One region of the Rossellomorea sp. YZS02 genome, then DNA from elsewhere that is predicted to be linked to it. Evidence: riboswitches for the same ligand, from Rfam matches in the RefSeq annotation. Region 1 holds a riboswitch; each other region holds the start of a gene.

Region 1 (4,020 bases):
TGGTTCAATACATCGTAATCATCTTGATTTGCTCGTCTTACTAGACTTGTGACTCCTGTTTTCTCAAGAGCCCTTACCACATAAAAAGATCCTGCACCTGCGATGACAATCGATCCAAGTATTCTCACAACGATGAATAATGTCAAATTCCAAAGGACTAAATCCCCTATATACCCTTTCATGTAATCCATTAAAATGGAGCCACATGCAGACCCAACAGCCGCTAAACATATAATTGAAAGATCATAGCGTTTATATTTCGTTAGGAAGAAAACCAATTCTGCCATCAATCCCTGAATCACTCCGAATAAAAGAACCTCGAGTCCCCATTCTGAACCCATTAGAAACTCTCCTGAAGAAGCGGCTATTTCTGCTAAAATGGCGACTCCCGGTTTTCGGATAATCAAAAATGCCACTGTGGCCGCCATGAACCACATTCCATAGATAAATTGATCTGCATGCAATCCAATTGGTTTCAACAAATTATAAAATGGCCCCCAAAGCTTATAAATGACGCCAAACATAATGGAAATGACCACCGTCACTAAAATGTCGGTCAGTTTTAATTTAGACATGTGGTTCACTCATTTCCTTACCTGCATACAGGGCATGCTGAAACGGCCATTGTTCAAGGGTATAAGCCATCTCCCAAAACTGTAATTCATAAATGCTGCTTAAAATGAAATTATCTTTCATTCTTTCTTTGTCACATTCGGTCATGGATTCTGCCAATTCATCAAGTCGTTGGATTTGTTCTTCCACTAGCTCTTTAAACCACTCCCCTCCGTATGCCTTAATCCATTCCTGATAAACAGGCTCTTCCGGTGTGCAAAATTTCAGGCGTTCCCCCACTTCGTAATAGAGCCAATAGCATGGGAGGATCGCCGCCAGGATATCAGCTAGACCCCCATACCGTGCGGAACGATACATATGCGAGGTATAGGCATATGCCGTAGGGGCAGGCCTGAAATTCTTTCTTTCCTCTTCGGTAATGCCTAATTGCTTGGAGAAATTTTCATGTAATGAAAGCTCTGCTTCATTCGTCCCTACAGCGTGCGTTGCCATTCGTGATGTCGTATGTAGATCCAATGCCTTTGATGCACCAAGCGCCTGCACCTTTGAGAAATGTGAAAGGTAATAGGCATCTTGCAAAAGATAGTACTTGAACTTCTCGATTGGTAGCGTTCCATCCCCTATTCCTTTAACGAAAGGATGTTGAAAGCTCGCATCCCAAATTTCATTGACTTCGTTTCGTAGTACTTTTGAAAATGACATAATTTCCTGCTCCTTTTCCAGACGACCCGAAATGGGCAACAAAAAAGCCACTTCCCGTGATGCATACAGCATACAGAAAGTGGCTTGAGATCAGAATGATAGACTAGTATTCTTTGCGACCGTCAAACACCACTTCCCTACGCTGGTCTCAACCAGATCAGGTTCGAAGGGTCTTAAAGTAACACTTTAATCTCAGCCTTTTAGAAGGCACCCCTAGTGGATCGTCTTATGAAATTTTGTTTTCGTTGTAATCGTATCATGATACTTTTAGTTGTCAACATAAAAAAACAATTCATGTTATATTTTCAGTTACCAATCGGCCGTCGGATCCAGTGGCAGCAAAAGGTTGTACAGCAGATTAAATGCAATAAATTTTTTATAAAAAAGTTCATCAGACCATTTTTGTCTGCCTATCAGCACTGAATGAACATCCATAAACTTGCAATTTAATAAGAGGGACGGACCTTCTTGAAGGTCCGTCCCTCTCTTTATTTAAACCACCCTTTTTCTTTGGATTGTGTGATGGCTTCGATTCGATTTTTCACTTCAAGCTTGTCGAGTATGGTGGAGATATAGTTCCTGACAGTACCTGTTTTAAGCTTTAATTCATCAGCGATTTCCTTTGTGTTCTTCCCTTCGGCAACGAGCTCCAGCACTTCTTTTTCACGGTCTGTGAGAGGGTTTTCTTCGCTGTAGACATCATCCATCAACTCCGGTGCGTAGATACGCTTACCGTCCATTACCAGGCGGATTGAGTTTGCCAGTTCTTCACTGGGACTGTCCTTCAACAAGTAACCCTTTACTCCTCCTTTTAAAGCACGCTGGAAATAACCGGATCTTGCAAAAGTAGTAAGGATGATCACCTTACATTCTTCACCTTTCAACTCCTCTGCAGCTTCAAGGCCTGTCTTTTTAGGCATTTCGATATCCATGATGCAGATATCCGGCTTGAGTTCATGCACGAGGGAAATGGCTTCTTCACCGTTGCCGGCTTTCCCTACCACTTCCATATCATCTTCCAAACTCAAAAGAGACCCCAGGGCACCCAACAGCATTCGCTGATCTTCGGCAATCACAATTCGAATCATTCCATTCCCTCCCTGTCTGTCTGTTTGATTACTTTAGGCACCCGCATGATCAGGGTGGTGCCTTCCCCCGAAACAATGTCCAGACTGCCATTGACAAATTCCAGTCGCTCCCTCATCCCGATCAGACCGCTTCCTCCTGACTGTGTGTAATCACTTCCGATCCCCACACCGTCATCTTTCACCACAATCGTCATCTCTTTATCGGATTCTTCCAAGGTGAGTTCACAATAAGAAGCCTTGCTATGTTTGACCACATTTGTGACAGCCTCTTTTAAGCACATGCTTAATATATTCTCCATGAAGAGTGATAAATGAGGGAGGGAGTCGTCTTCATTCATTATGAATTCAATTTCAGCCGCCTTTAAGAGCTGCTTTATCCTGACGATCTCATCCATCAATCGGATTCCCCTCATCTGGGAAACCATTGTCCTTACCTCACTCAAAGCCGTTCTCGCCGTTTGTTGAACGTCTTTTAATTCTTGTCGTGCCTGCTCTGGATCTTTATACACCAATTTCCTCGCCAGGTCACTTTTTAAACCGATCAGAGAAAGCTTCTGCCCAAGCGTATCATGCAGATCCCGCGCAATCCTTTGCCTTTCTTCTTGCTTGACAAGGTCTGAAATACGCTTGTTGGCATCTTCCAACTGGTCTTCGAGCTGCACTTGTTTATTTCGATTATAGATATTGAAAGGTAGAAGAATGACGCTGATCCAGATGATCAATATGAATGGAAATTGTGACAGGAACAATTCATTCTGCAAAACGAAGTTATAGTTGATGGATGCAGTCGTCAATACAAGGTGGATGATATATAGGGTTAAAAAGGCGACCCGATTTTTTATATTTCCGTTGTAATAGGCTATGTAAAAGGCGAAATAGATGAAATTAAACTGAATGGTCATGGTGATGGAGATCGCAATCAATATCGATGTCCATAAATACACCGGCCAATCCTTCGAAATAAAAGCGAAACGTAAAGAGATAAAGAATGCTATGGTCAAAGAAATCCCGACCGCAATTTCAATTGTAGAAGAAGACTGAAAGATAAAGTAAAAGGGCAGGATACTGATGATGCTCCAAATATATGGTGAAATTCCTGAACCTTTTTGGATGTTGATTATTTTTTTCGGCATTTGCATGCTGAATACCTCTTTTGCTTCAATATTTTAAACGGTTCTCCTATATTATGACATAAATGACCCTGATTTTCATATGTAGCTCATTTTAAAGAACTGTTTATCTCTTGCTGATTTGTTGCTTATATATAGGCTAATATTTCCGGTTTTGAATTCTTTTTTGCTTCTCCATGACCTCATAAGATTTGTGAATGATGTCTGTTAAGACGTCACCTTTATAAACCCTTCCAATTTTTGTATTCCGTTGATAGTATTCTACAATTTCGTCCAATTTCTCTGAAGTTTCTTTATCAACCCTTACATTAAGTTGCATTTTCCCTTGATCTGACAAGGTTCGACCTCCTCATCTATCAACTTGATATCATTTGCTAGCAATCTGTTATCAATAGTATATCAGATGCTATAACGGATATATACAGTTCAATTGTCATATTAGCCAAATAAAAAACCCGGGCACATTCCGCCCAGGCTGTTCAACCACATTTAATTATTCTCAATCATGACTTCGACCGGTTTGATAT
Region 2 (4,020 bases), on a different contig from region 1:
AGAACTTGTTGGAACGCCATTAACGAAATGTTCTTTCACTTCCTTTGGAAGTGCAGGAGCAAACCTTTCAATCCTTCACCGCCTCCTGAAAGAATATCGCAGCACATATGAAATAAGGGCTTGGGATATAGCACGTCATGTGAAGGAATGGATGAGTGAGCTTGAAACTACAAGGATTGGGAAGCGAGGGAAGGACTTACTATCAAGAATGGAAGGTTGGGAATCGTACTATGACCAGTTGCCTGTTCAGCTTGTCCATAGTGATTATCATCGGGGGAATATATTGATGAAGGGGAATGATGTCAGTGGGATCATTGATTTTGCCAGGATCAGAACGGCACCACGCATTACAGACATCGCTTACTTTCTGGCAGGTTTACTGAAGGATAATGAAAAGGTTGATAGGGAGAATTATTTCAGGTCTAAACAATTATTTGTCGGTGGATATGGGGCTGAAAGACATTTGACCAACTTGGAGAAAAGGATGCTGCCTATAGTGATCATTCTCTTCCTTTTGCAATATGCCTTTTTATATGACCAAAAGGGATATGCAGAAAAGGGCCTCTTCTGTGTTTCCCTGATTGATGAGATCCTGAACCGGGTTTAAATATATGGATTTTATCAAAATGAAAAGTAAATACTTGATTAACGATCCGTTCTATGGCACAGTAGGAAAGAAGATCACGTTTAATTTCATATTCAATGTGTAGGGGGACCGGAATGGCCGGTTGAGATTGTATCCTGTAGATGCTGACCCTTTGAACCTGAACTGGCTGATACCAGCGTAGGAAACATTCTATTAAACGATACATATTATGTTTAACGATGCGTCCTAGGCTACAGCCCGGGGCGCTTTTTTATTTTACATTCATTCACCCTCATGTGCGAAGAATAATTGAATAGACGTTGATATTGTATAAGATGTAAGGAGGAAACATGATGAAAAAATGGATGTTCATCATCTGTTCTGTATTTCTATTAACTGCCTGCAGCGCTGGGGAAGATACAACTGATGAGAAGAAAGAAAGTCTTAAAAAGGTTTCGGTCGTACTCGACTGGACACCGAACACCAATCATACCGGTTTATATGTAGCGAAAGAAAAAGGCTACTTCAAAGACCAGGGACTCGATGTTGAAATCATCTTACCCGGAGAAGCGGGTGCGGACCAACTCGTTGCTTCAGGAAAGGCACAATTCGGGGTAGGATACCAGGAAAGTGTCACACAAGCACGAGTCCAGGATGTACCGCTCGTATCTATTGCTGCGGTTATTCAGCATAATACTTCAGGGTTTGCTTCACCTAAGAGCAAGGGTATAACAGAACCTAAGGATTTCGAAGGGAAAAGCTATGGCGGATGGGGATCTCCTGTTGAAAAAGCCGTTATGGATTCGATCATGAAACAGGAAAATGCCGATGTGGAAAAAGTGAATTTCATCAACATGGGAGATACCGATTTCTTTACTGCCGTAAAACGGGATGTTGATTTCGCCTGGATCTACTATGGTTGGACGGGTATCGAGGCAGAGCTTCGCGGTGAGGATCTGAACATGATGTATGTAAAGGACTATTCGGATAAATTGGATTATTACACACCGGTCCTCACCACAAATGAAAAAATGATCGAATCAGACCCTGATACGGTCAAAGCGTTCCTGGCAGCTACTTCCAAGGGGTACGAGTACAGCATCGATAACCCGAAAGAAGCTGGTGACATTCTTCTGAAAGCAGCACCTGATCTTGATAAAGAACTAGTCATGAAGAGTCAGGAATGGTTAGCACCAAAGTACAAAGATGACGCTGAAAGATGGGGAGAGCAGAAGCTTGAAGTATGGGAAAACTATGCATCATGGATGTATGATAATGATTTATTAGATAAGAAGCTGGAAAGCAAGAAAGCATTCACGAACGAATTCTTACCGAAATAAGAGGTGAACAAAATGGGGAACTCACTCGTAAGCATACAAATCATTCCGAAGACAAATAACGGGGAAGACGTCATTCCATATGTTGATGAGGCAATTGCCATCATTGAAAAATCGGGTGTCCGATATGAAGTACATCCCTTGGAAACGACGATGGAGGGAAATCTATCTGACCTATTTAAGGTGATTGAACAAATGAATGAACGGATGATTGAAATAGGTAGCAAAAACGTGATCTCACAAATCAAAGTACTGTATCAGCCCGACGGTATTGAAATGAATCAATTAACGGAGAAGTTTAGATGATGAGAACATGGATTTCAAAAGGATGGAGACCCTTCTTGGTCCTCATCCTTTTATTCATCATTTGGGAAGTATCCATCAGAGTATTCGAAGTACCTGCTTGGCTGATGCCTCCACCTTCAGACATTTGGGCAGAAGGTATTGCTTCGTGGCCTGTGTTCAAGGGACATCTTGCTTCGACGACGACTCTTACGATTGCAGGGTTTGTGATTGGCTGTTCGATTGGAATCGGGACAGCGGTCGGACTCCATCTCCTTCCAAAGGTAAAGGAAGCAATCTATCCACTGATGATTCTGTCCCAGAATATACCCATTATCGTCCTTGCGCCACTTCTTGTCATTTGGTTTGGGTTTGGACTATTGCCGAAAATCATCGTCATTACGTTGATCTGCTTCTTTCCAGTGGCGGTCTCTGCACTCGATGGATTCAGACAGACAAATGCAGAATACATCCTATATATGAAAATGTCGGGAGCATCAAAAGGGCAGATCTTCAGGAAAGTGGAGTGGCCACACGCACTGCCGTCCATCTTCTCGGGATTGAAAATCTCAGCTACTTACAGTGTAATGGGAGCGGTCATCTCTGAATGGCTGGGTGCCCAAAAAGGCATTGGTGTTTATATGACACTCGCATCGTCTTCATTCAGGACCGACCGGGTTTTTGTAGCGATCTTCATGATCATGCTCCTCAGTCTGGTGTTTTTCGGTATCATCCTTTTACTGGAGAAATTCATGGTGAAGTGGAATCGAAAGGAGGACAAGTAATATGACGACCTTATCAATAGAAAATATGTCCAAGTCCTTTGATGGAGAGCTTATTCTTGATGATCTATCCATTACGGTCGGAGAAGGTGAGTTTGTTTCAATACTCGGTCCTTCAGGAAGTGGGAAGAGTACATTGTTTCATGTGATTGGTGGTTTATTCACCCCTGACACAGGGGATATCCTGCTGGATGGTCAGTCCATAAGTGGCCAGCGGGGCTCCATCAGCTATATGCCTCAAAGTCCTTCCCTCCTGCCGTGGCGCACTGTCATTGAGAATGTGATGCTTGGTCAGGAGCTGCATGGGAAAAGAGACAGGGACATGGCAATCAGAATGATTCATCGGGCGGGTTTAAAGGGATATGAGGAAGCCTATCCTGATGATCTTTCTGGAGGGATGAAACAGCGGGTGGCATTTATCCGTGCGCTTGTAAGTCCTCAATCCTTCTTGTGCCTGGATGAGCCCTTTTCTGCGCTGGATGAATTTACACGACTGGATATGCAGAAATGGCTTCTATCCATATGGGAAGAGGATTTAAGTTCTGTTCTTTTTGTCACCCATAATATTGATGAGGCCCTCTTCTTGTCTGACCGTATCATTGTCCTATCAACAAGGCCTGCGAGGGTACAGAAGGAATTCAAGGTGCCTTTTCCCCGTCCCCGTGACAAAGAGATCTTATTGACGGAGGAGTTCCTTAAATGGAAAACGGATATCTTTGAGGAGTTATCTCAGTATGTCTAAATCCTCACTCATTGATTCACACGTCCACCTAGACTTATATAACCTGGCGGAACGTGAAAAAATCCTTCGGGAGCTTGAGTTGTATGCTGTGAAATCCATTATATCCGTATCGTTCCATCTCCAATCATCACAGCATAATATATTGATTGCAAGGGAGGACGCACGGGTGAGACCTGCAGCTGGCTTTCATCCCGAACAAGATCTTCCTGGAGAGAAGGATATCCAACTACTCATGGATTTCATTGAGGAACATCATCAAGAGCTTGTGGCAATCGGGGAAGTAGGATTGCC
Region 3 (4,020 bases), on a different contig from region 1:
GGGAGCCCCAATAAAGTTCCTGAAAGGTATGAATGGCGAACCCCCCTTTATTCACTCCAGAAGTTAGAGGCACCGGTTTTGATCATTCATGGTGAAAAAGACCAGAACGTTTCCGTGGAGCATGCATATAGATTAGAAAAAAGATTGAAGGAACTCGGGAAACCGGTCACGTCCCATTATTACAAAGAGTTCACCCACTATTTTCCGCCCCGAAAGAACCAACAGATCGTTTCCCTGCTCTGTTCCTGGATGAAGGACCAATAGTCAGTGGTGTATGATGAGATTAAAAAGGATTGAGGTCATACAAAATGGGCATGGGCTTAGAACTTAACACGATGATCGTGACAAAAGGGAAAGAAGAAAGAAAAGAAGGGAATCTCTTTCACCTTCAAAAATCTGGATATCGTCTATTTCCGATGCATATCCCCATTGATGTGAGAAAGTCGAAACACAGTGATCCGATTGGTTTCGGAACAATTGAGAAGATGGAGTGGAAGGATGGGGTCACGACGATCTTCTACCGGTTGATCTCCCTGAACAGGACAAATTAAATAAAACGAGTGGCTGCAGGCAGCCACTCGTTTTATTTGATTTCCTCATACAACAGATAACGGTTATCCTTCGTTTGAGCGATAAGATAATTCTTATGATCTTTCACACTATAAATGGGTGTCCCTTTTGCCAATGTATTTGCCGTAAAGTCATTCACTGGATGATACTTGGTTTCGATCTTTTCTTTGATGGAACCGATCTTTTCATTTAGGGTCAGCTTCTTCTCTACGGATACCTTCACATATTCCTTGTCGTTCACCACCATCATATCCCCATATCCGCATAACTCATAGGATGCAGGCTTTTTCTCCCCGCATGCACTCAATACAAATACGCATAATAGCAAGACAATCAGACGCTTCATATTTCTCCTCCTTCACCATAATGCACATATTCAAAAGATATTCAGGCTTGTACGTGAACATGTTTCTTTTTTTTTTTGAAGGGGTTGATTTTCCTTATGTGGTACAGTAAAGGAAATAATGAATGATTGGAGGACACCATGAGTAAACTTGAAATCATTGTCTTAAATGAAGAAGATGCAAGGGCAGCAGAAGCTTCCGGAGCAGATCGTCTTGAATTAGTATCCGCCATACATACGGGAGGATTGACACCAGGGTACCATGTCATAGAAAAGGTATTGGAAGCAGTCTCTATTCCTGTTCAGATCATGATCCGTCTGCATTCCTCATCCTTTCGGTATTCCATGGACGAGGTTAAAGTCATGGCAGACCAGGTTCGGACCATTAAGGAAATCGGTGGTGAGGGGATCGTATTTGGTGCTCTAACACATGAGGGAAAACTGGATGTGAATGCGTTAAAGGAAATTGTTCAAGCCGCGGATGGGCAATCGATCACATTTCACAGGGCAATCGACGAGGCTTTGGATCCGGTAGTCCTTTGTAAAGAAATACATCGATCGGAACTGGCAGTAGAGAGGATTCTTACATCAGGAGGTAGATCCGTGGTGAGAGAAGGGCTCGAAAACATTAAAAGCATGATAAAAGTAGAGAAGGCTGGCGGACCTCTTATCATGCCCGGTTCAGGGTTAACGCTTGATAACATCGACGAAATACACAGTGTGCTACATGCGAAGGAATACCATGTAGGGTCAGGTGTACGCCACCAGGGAAGATACGATAGGGCAATAGACCAGGAAAAAGTAGCAGCATTCAAAAAAGTGATCATGTCCTGAATTGATTCTTTCAACCTATATGAAACGGAATTCCGGTATGGTAAAAATAGTATGTAACAACTGAATATTCTTATTTCTACTGGGGGAGTCCGATACAAGCTTGGACTGAGAGAAGAACGCAGGAGTTCTTTGACCCTTTGAACCTGATCTGGATGATACCAGCGGAGGGAAGTAGTGGAGAAGTGCCAAATGTTTTTATTTAAGGCGCTTACTACTTTTTGACATGTCGGGTTCTGATCATTCAGGACCCTTTTTTGTGTCTTCATTTTCACTTAAGGATAAGTGAACTGCCTGACGAGGTAACCTTCCGGACCCAATCACAAGGAGGAGAAGGTAGATGGCAATCGAGTTAAAATCTCAATTTACAAACAGTAAAAAAGTGTACGTCAGAGGATCACGGCCGGACATAAACGTTCCGATGAGAGAAATTGAACAGAGTAAGACGAAGGCAGCCTTTGGGGAAGAAGAGAATGCTCCTGTTTGTGTTTACGATACGAGTGGGCCGTATACAGATCCACAATATCGTGTGGATATCAATAAAGGATTGCCTTCGGTGCGGAAGAAATGGATTATGGAACGAGGAGACGTGGAAGTCTACGAAGGACGTGAAGTCGTTCCGGAAGATAACGGTTATAGAAGTAAAGACCCCGGTGCCGGGCTGAAATGGTTCCCTCATGCAAACCGAAATCCTTTACGGGCAAAAAAGGGTGGTAACATCACTCAAATGCACTACGCAAAGAAAGGAATCATTACACCAGAAATGGAGTTCATCTCAATCCGGGAAAATGTGGATCCGGCTTTTGTAAGAGATGAGGTGGCAAGCGGAAGGGCAATCATACCTTCTAATATCAATCATCCTGAATGTGAGCCCATGATCATCGGCCGACACTTCCATGTGAAGATCAATGCGAATATCGGCAATTCTGCTGTATCATCCTCGATTGAAGAAGAAGTGGAGAAAATGACATGGGCAACCAGGTGGGGCGCAGATACCATCATGGACTTATCGACAGGGAAAGACATTCATACTACACGTGAGTGGGTGATTCGGAACTCTCCCGTCCCTGTAGGTACTGTACCGATCTATCAAGCTCTGGAAAAGGTAAACGGGATAGCAGAAGATCTTACGTGGGAGGTGTACCGGGATACGCTGATCGAGCAGGCAGAGCAGGGTGTTGATTACTTTACCATCCATTCCGGGGTATTGTTGAGATATATTCATTTAACCGTTGATCGTACCACAGGTATCGTGTCACGGGGAGGTTCGATCATGGCACAGTGGTGTCTGGCCCATCATAAGGAGAACTTTCTTTATACCCATTTTGAAGAAATTTGTGAAATTGCAGAGGCTTATGATATTTCGATTTCACTAGGGGATGGATTAAGACCGGGGTCGATCGCAGATGCCAATGACGAAGCCCAATTTGCTGAGCTTGAAACACTGGGCGAGTTAACGAAAATCGCTTGGAGGCATGATGTCCAGGTGATGATTGAAGGGCCTGGTCATGTCCCGATGCATATGATTAAAGAAAACGTGGATAAGCAAATGGAAATCTGTCATGAAGCCCCTTTCTATACATTGGGACCATTAACGACAGATATTGCACCAGGATACGATCATATCACTTCTGCCATTGGGGCTGCGATGATCGGCTGGTTCGGGACGGCGATGCTCTGTTATGTAACACCAAAGGAACATCTCGGGCTTCCGAATAAAGACGATGTCCGGGAAGGCGTCATTGCATACAAGATTGCCGCCCATGCAGCTGATTTAGCGAAGGGGCATCCAGGTGCACGCATAAGGGACAACGCCCTTTCCAAAGCACGATTCGAGTTTAGATGGAATGATCAATTCAATCTCTCCCTGGATCCTGAACGGGCAAGGGAGTATCATGATGAAACCCTCCCTGCCGAAGGGGCAAAGACCGCCCACTTCTGTTCCATGTGCGGACCCAAGTTTTGTTCTATGAGAATCTCACATGATATCAGGGGGATGAAGGGCAGTACTGTAGAGTCACAGTTTGAGAGGGACAAAGGGTTGAAAGAAAAGGCGAAGGAGTTTGTTGAAAATGGATCCAACCTCTACCGGTAATCAAGGTTCTCATATACTTTTGTTGCAGAAAGAAATGCTGATTCTGCACCAAAGGATCATGGACCTTGAGAAAGAAGTGAAGGGCATCCAGGCCAGGTGCAAACATGTCTTTTATGAAACTCCCGCCTCACGGAATTGCATCAAGTGCCATTATGCAGAAAGTACGTACTATTAAGGAGAT
Region 4 (4,020 bases), on a different contig from region 1:
AAGAACAATGAGCAGATACGTTTTCTTACTCATAGCATGACCCTCCTATATGTCTTATTTGTTGATTAGACGTCAAGGATCACGAATGGTTACATGCATAAAAAAAAGACCTCACAAAAAAGCAAGGTCCGTCCCTCTATCTCATACGTCTCGCACTTGCGTTCAGGCGTGCGTTGCGGATGACCTGGTTGATGACTTCGGAGAAGATGAGTCCGATGGCGATGGATCCGGAGATCATGAAGGCTTTGGCTGCCAGATTGATGGCGGCATTGTAGTCGTTTTGTACGAAGTTTCTCATGGCATCGTACGCAAGTCCCCCGGGTACGAGGGGGATGATCCCGGCGACAGAGAAGATGATGACCGGGGTTTTATACATTTTCGCAAACACCTGACTGACCACCGCCACGACAAAGGAGGCAAGTAATGTGGCAAGTACCGTGTCGGTTTCATTTAAACTCATGAGTATGTAGATGATCCAACCCAGCATACCAACAATTCCGCATTTGAAGAGGGACTGCTTTGGAGCGTTGAAGATAATCCCGAATGCGGCGGCGGAAATGAAGCTGGTCACTAATTGTTCGATGATGAGCATCCCTTTTCACCCCTATCTTTATAGATTGACAATATATTCTTACGTTAAAGTAAACACAACGGCAATACCCGTCCCGATGGCAAATGCCGTTAAAAAGGCTTCCGCGCCCTTTGACAGGCCCGATACCAAATGTCCTGCCATTAAATCCCGGACGGCATTGGTGATCAGGAGGCCTGGAACCAGGGGCATGACGGATCCAATGATGATTTTATCCAACTCCTGCCCCATCCCGAGATGGACAAACCCGAATGACACCATGCCGATGATGAAGGAGGCAAGGAACTCGGCGAAGAACTTGATCGGAACGAGACGATGTAAATAGATCACACTTGTGAATCCGATCCCGCCAGTGATCAGGGCCGGCAGGAAGTCATTCCATCCCCCTTGGAACATGATGAGGAAGCATCCACTTGCGATTGCTGCCGCCACCACCTGAATCAGGAAGGAATAGGATAAATCGGATTGATCCAACTTCTCAAGGGCATTGTACGCTTCTTCAAGGGTCAAATGACCTTGACTGATTTGCCTCGAGATACTGTTTACGAGAGTCACTTTCTCAAGATCCGTTGACCTCTCATTAATCCGGATCAGCTTTGTCTTCGTCGGTTCTGAGGTCTCAATCGAGAAAATGATCCCCGTAGGCGTCACATAGCTGTGGGATTCGGATATCCCAAACGAAGCAGCGATCCGCATCATCGTATCCTCGACGCGGTACGTCTCCGCCCCGCTTTGCAGCATGATCTTCCCTGCCAGCAGGCTGACCTCCATAATGTCGTATCTTCTTATCATTTTTGCTTCCATATGATCTCTCCACACGCGCTTTTTTGAATAGGTCTAGTGTATAGGAAAGCAGTGGTGTAAGCAATGAGTAAGAGGAAGATTTTACGTGGATATAAATATACAAAAAAACAGGGGGAGGTTGATTTTATCGAAATATGTTCTGAAACTTTTCTTTTATGAGCCGGAATTCCTTTCGGGTCAATCCAGACTTCTCGAATAATCCTTTTTCTTGCGATTTCTTTTTAACATCATATACGCACCCGTTACCACCACAAAACCAATAAGGACCAACACTTGATAGTCTTCAATCACTTCAAGTATCACATCTTTCTCCCCATCATATAACTTTCCTATACTCAAAAACAGGAAAGTGGAAGGAGCAATACCGAGCATCGTCAGGAGGGAATAGGCCTTCACATCCATTTTCGCCATGCCTGCAAGGAAGGGGATGACATTCCCTAAATGAAGTGGACTTGCGATCGCTACGCTCCAAATTCCGTATCGATTGAACTTTTCCTGGCCCAATCTGAGCTTCTCCAGCTTCTTTGGCTTGAGCTTCCCCTCTATCTTCTCCCCCAGTTTAAAACTGATATAGTATGGTATATAACTTCCCATGGTGTATAAAAAGCTTCCAGCTATTGAAATGACTCCGATTTCCACCCAGGTTAAATCGAGGATGAATCCCATCGTCACGATGAAAAATGTTCCAAAAAAAGGAAAAGCACTTCCTTCAATAAATAGAGAAAACAATACACCCCATATCCCCCATTCTTCTGCAATACGTATGATCCATTCCGACATCCCACTCACTCCTGCATATTATCGTATCTTCAATATAATAAAGATCTTGAAATTCCAACAGAAACCGCGGAAGTAATTCCCTCTAAGACTTGGGGTGTATTGACAAAAAAAGACCGGTCATGTATCAGACCAGTCCCAGTAATGTTATGATGCCTTTCGGCTGATTTCCTGCTGGTGCGTCCGTACTTTGATCAGTCTTGGCGCCATGTTGACCATGATCATCAATACAATGGAACATAAAACAGCCGAACCCAGCATGGTGATGCCGTTTACTATGAGAGAGAAGAGCAGCGGCGACATATCATCAGGGGCGTATTCGGCAAAAAACACAAACCCTGCGATGAAATGCCAGAAATAGCGGGCGAGGCTTCCCGCAAATGTCGCAATCACTACCCACAGAATGGCTTTGGATCGTCTGCTTTTTCCTAATGCTGCCTGTATCTTCCCCGCAAAAACACCGGCAAAACCAATGAAGGCAAAGGCGATGAAGTACTCTATTACCATTTGAACCGGTGTCGCAATCCAGGCATCTCCAAGGGCAATCTGCAATATTCCCCATAGAAATCCTCCCATTAGTCCTGCTCTCCATCCACGTCGATAAGATAATAGAAAGATCGGAACCATGGCAATTGAAATAGAGATACTCGGTGACAGCTTAATAGAAGGCATCATATCAAGGATGACGGCGAAGGCTGCCATCAATGACGCTTCAAGTAATACAATGAGTCGAGTGTGTTTCATATAAAAAATCCCCCTTAGGTAATGAAACGAAACCATAAGGAGGCTGAGTGCATGCATTGAAATAAGCATAAATAGGCTTATTTTCCACATCCCTACGCTAGTCCTAACTAACAGGTTCAGAGGGTCAGAACAGATTGTTCACTCTCAGCTTTCGCTCCCCTTGTGGTAACGTTTATAAAGTTGTTAAGATTTATTATACATGAAGATTGATAGAATTAAAGTATGAAAGGTTCTTTTCTTAAGGTGTCTCTCTGAGAGGATCATGAAGGATAATGACGGGCATTGACTTAGGGGTGACCATGAATCCATATACTTTTCCATCCTTGTCCTTATACGCTACAGAATAATCTCCAAATTGAGGGGAGAATTCAACGTTTTGATATTCAAGATCAAGGTCCTGATACTTAAGGCTCACATACAGTTTGGTAGCGATCCTTGCTGTCAGGTGCTGCACAGTGGAAATCCGGTTGGCTACTATTATGAGGATGATTGCGATACCGAGTAACATGACTTTCTTTGTCCTGGACAATCTGATCATTCATCTAGCCCCCTTTTATTTCTTCATGACTACTATACTCGTATACTCTCTATTATATACCTATTTACTGAACCATGACAAAAGAGCTACTCTAATGGACGTGTGTCATAATACCCATTTTTAGCAGCTCTATTTTTGTTATTTACTTTGTTCTTTTTCATTCAAGAAGGAGTCCTCTTAAAATATCTACTGAATTGGCATGAATCCTACGTTCCAATAGCCGTCTTCATCCTTTACCATCTGAAAGCCCATATCTCCCTCACCACCATTATCATACTTAATATATCCATCCATATCGCTTGTTTGAATAAATTCACCGTTATCGATTCCTTTGAAGACACGTAATATACTTTCCTTCGTCACCCTGTCCGCTCGGGGAAACTTCTCGTCCTCTTCTTTTGTCCATCGAATATAATCCGGTCTGTCTGTGTACATTTCATAGACAAGGTCATGTCGTTCGTCCAGTGATGCCTGGACATACAACTTTGCTATGCTGATGGGGGATAACCCGTGTAAATGTTCTTCCTTTGGATCTTGGGAAAACACTTGATAGACCGACTCTTCTTCT

What was found. A riboswitch is a leader RNA that binds a small molecule or an ion and turns the genes downstream of it on or off. The one in region 1 is predicted to bind thiamine pyrophosphate.
Region 2: linked by a shared signal. The riboswitch ahead of SLH55_RS07755 (ABC transporter substrate-binding protein) and the one ahead of tenA (thiaminase II) in region 1 are both predicted to bind thiamine pyrophosphate.
Region 3: linked by a shared signal. The riboswitch ahead of thiC (phosphomethylpyrimidine synthase ThiC) and the one ahead of tenA (thiaminase II) in region 1 are both predicted to bind thiamine pyrophosphate.
Region 4: linked by a shared signal. The riboswitch ahead of thiT (energy-coupled thiamine transporter ThiT) and the one ahead of tenA (thiaminase II) in region 1 are both predicted to bind thiamine pyrophosphate.

The regions. Positions count from the first base shown of each region.
Region 1 is NZ_JAXBLY010000012.1:72,258-76,277, forward strand. Features, by position in the region: gene SLH55_RS13040 (ECF transporter S component) at 1-575, opposite strand, end outside; gene tenA (thiaminase II) at 568-1,275, opposite strand; TPP riboswitch at 1,393-1,500, opposite strand; gene SLH55_RS13050 (response regulator transcription factor) at 1,764-2,363, opposite strand; gene SLH55_RS13055 (sensor histidine kinase) at 2,360-3,496, opposite strand; gene SLH55_RS13060 (hypothetical protein) at 3,633-3,830, opposite strand; gene SLH55_RS13065 (cyanophycinase) at 3,983-4,020, opposite strand, start outside.
Region 2 is NZ_JAXBLY010000006.1:83,619-87,638, forward strand. Features, by position in the region: gene SLH55_RS07750 (phosphotransferase enzyme family protein) at 1-607, shown strand, start outside; TPP riboswitch at 699-808, shown strand; gene SLH55_RS07755 (ABC transporter substrate-binding protein) at 940-1,926, shown strand; gene SLH55_RS07760 (MTH1187 family thiamine-binding protein) at 1,939-2,229, shown strand; gene SLH55_RS07765 (ABC transporter permease) at 2,229-2,990, shown strand; gene SLH55_RS07770 (ABC transporter ATP-binding protein) at 2,992-3,729, shown strand; gene SLH55_RS07775 (TatD family hydrolase) at 3,722-4,020, shown strand, end outside.
Region 3 is NZ_JAXBLY010000019.1:75,683-79,702, reverse strand. Features, by position in the region: gene SLH55_RS17715 (alpha/beta hydrolase family protein) at 1-264, shown strand, start outside; gene SLH55_RS17710 (DUF2584 domain-containing protein) at 309-551, shown strand; gene SLH55_RS17705 (hypothetical protein) at 584-916, opposite strand; gene SLH55_RS17700 (copper homeostasis protein CutC) at 1,055-1,747, shown strand; TPP riboswitch at 1,819-1,934, shown strand; gene thiC (phosphomethylpyrimidine synthase ThiC) at 2,085-3,839, shown strand.
Region 4 is NZ_JAXBLY010000017.1:52,860-56,879, reverse strand. Features, by position in the region: gene SLH55_RS16525 (beta-propeller domain-containing protein) at 1-33, opposite strand, end outside; gene SLH55_RS16520 (threonine/serine exporter family protein) at 137-592, opposite strand; gene SLH55_RS16515 (threonine/serine exporter family protein) at 632-1,393, opposite strand; gene SLH55_RS16510 (DedA family protein) at 1,571-2,173, opposite strand; gene thiT (energy-coupled thiamine transporter ThiT) at 2,318-2,914, opposite strand; TPP riboswitch at 2,987-3,085, opposite strand; gene SLH55_RS16500 (hypothetical protein) at 3,153-3,452, opposite strand; gene SLH55_RS16495 (DL-endopeptidase inhibitor IseA family protein) at 3,639-4,020, opposite strand, start outside.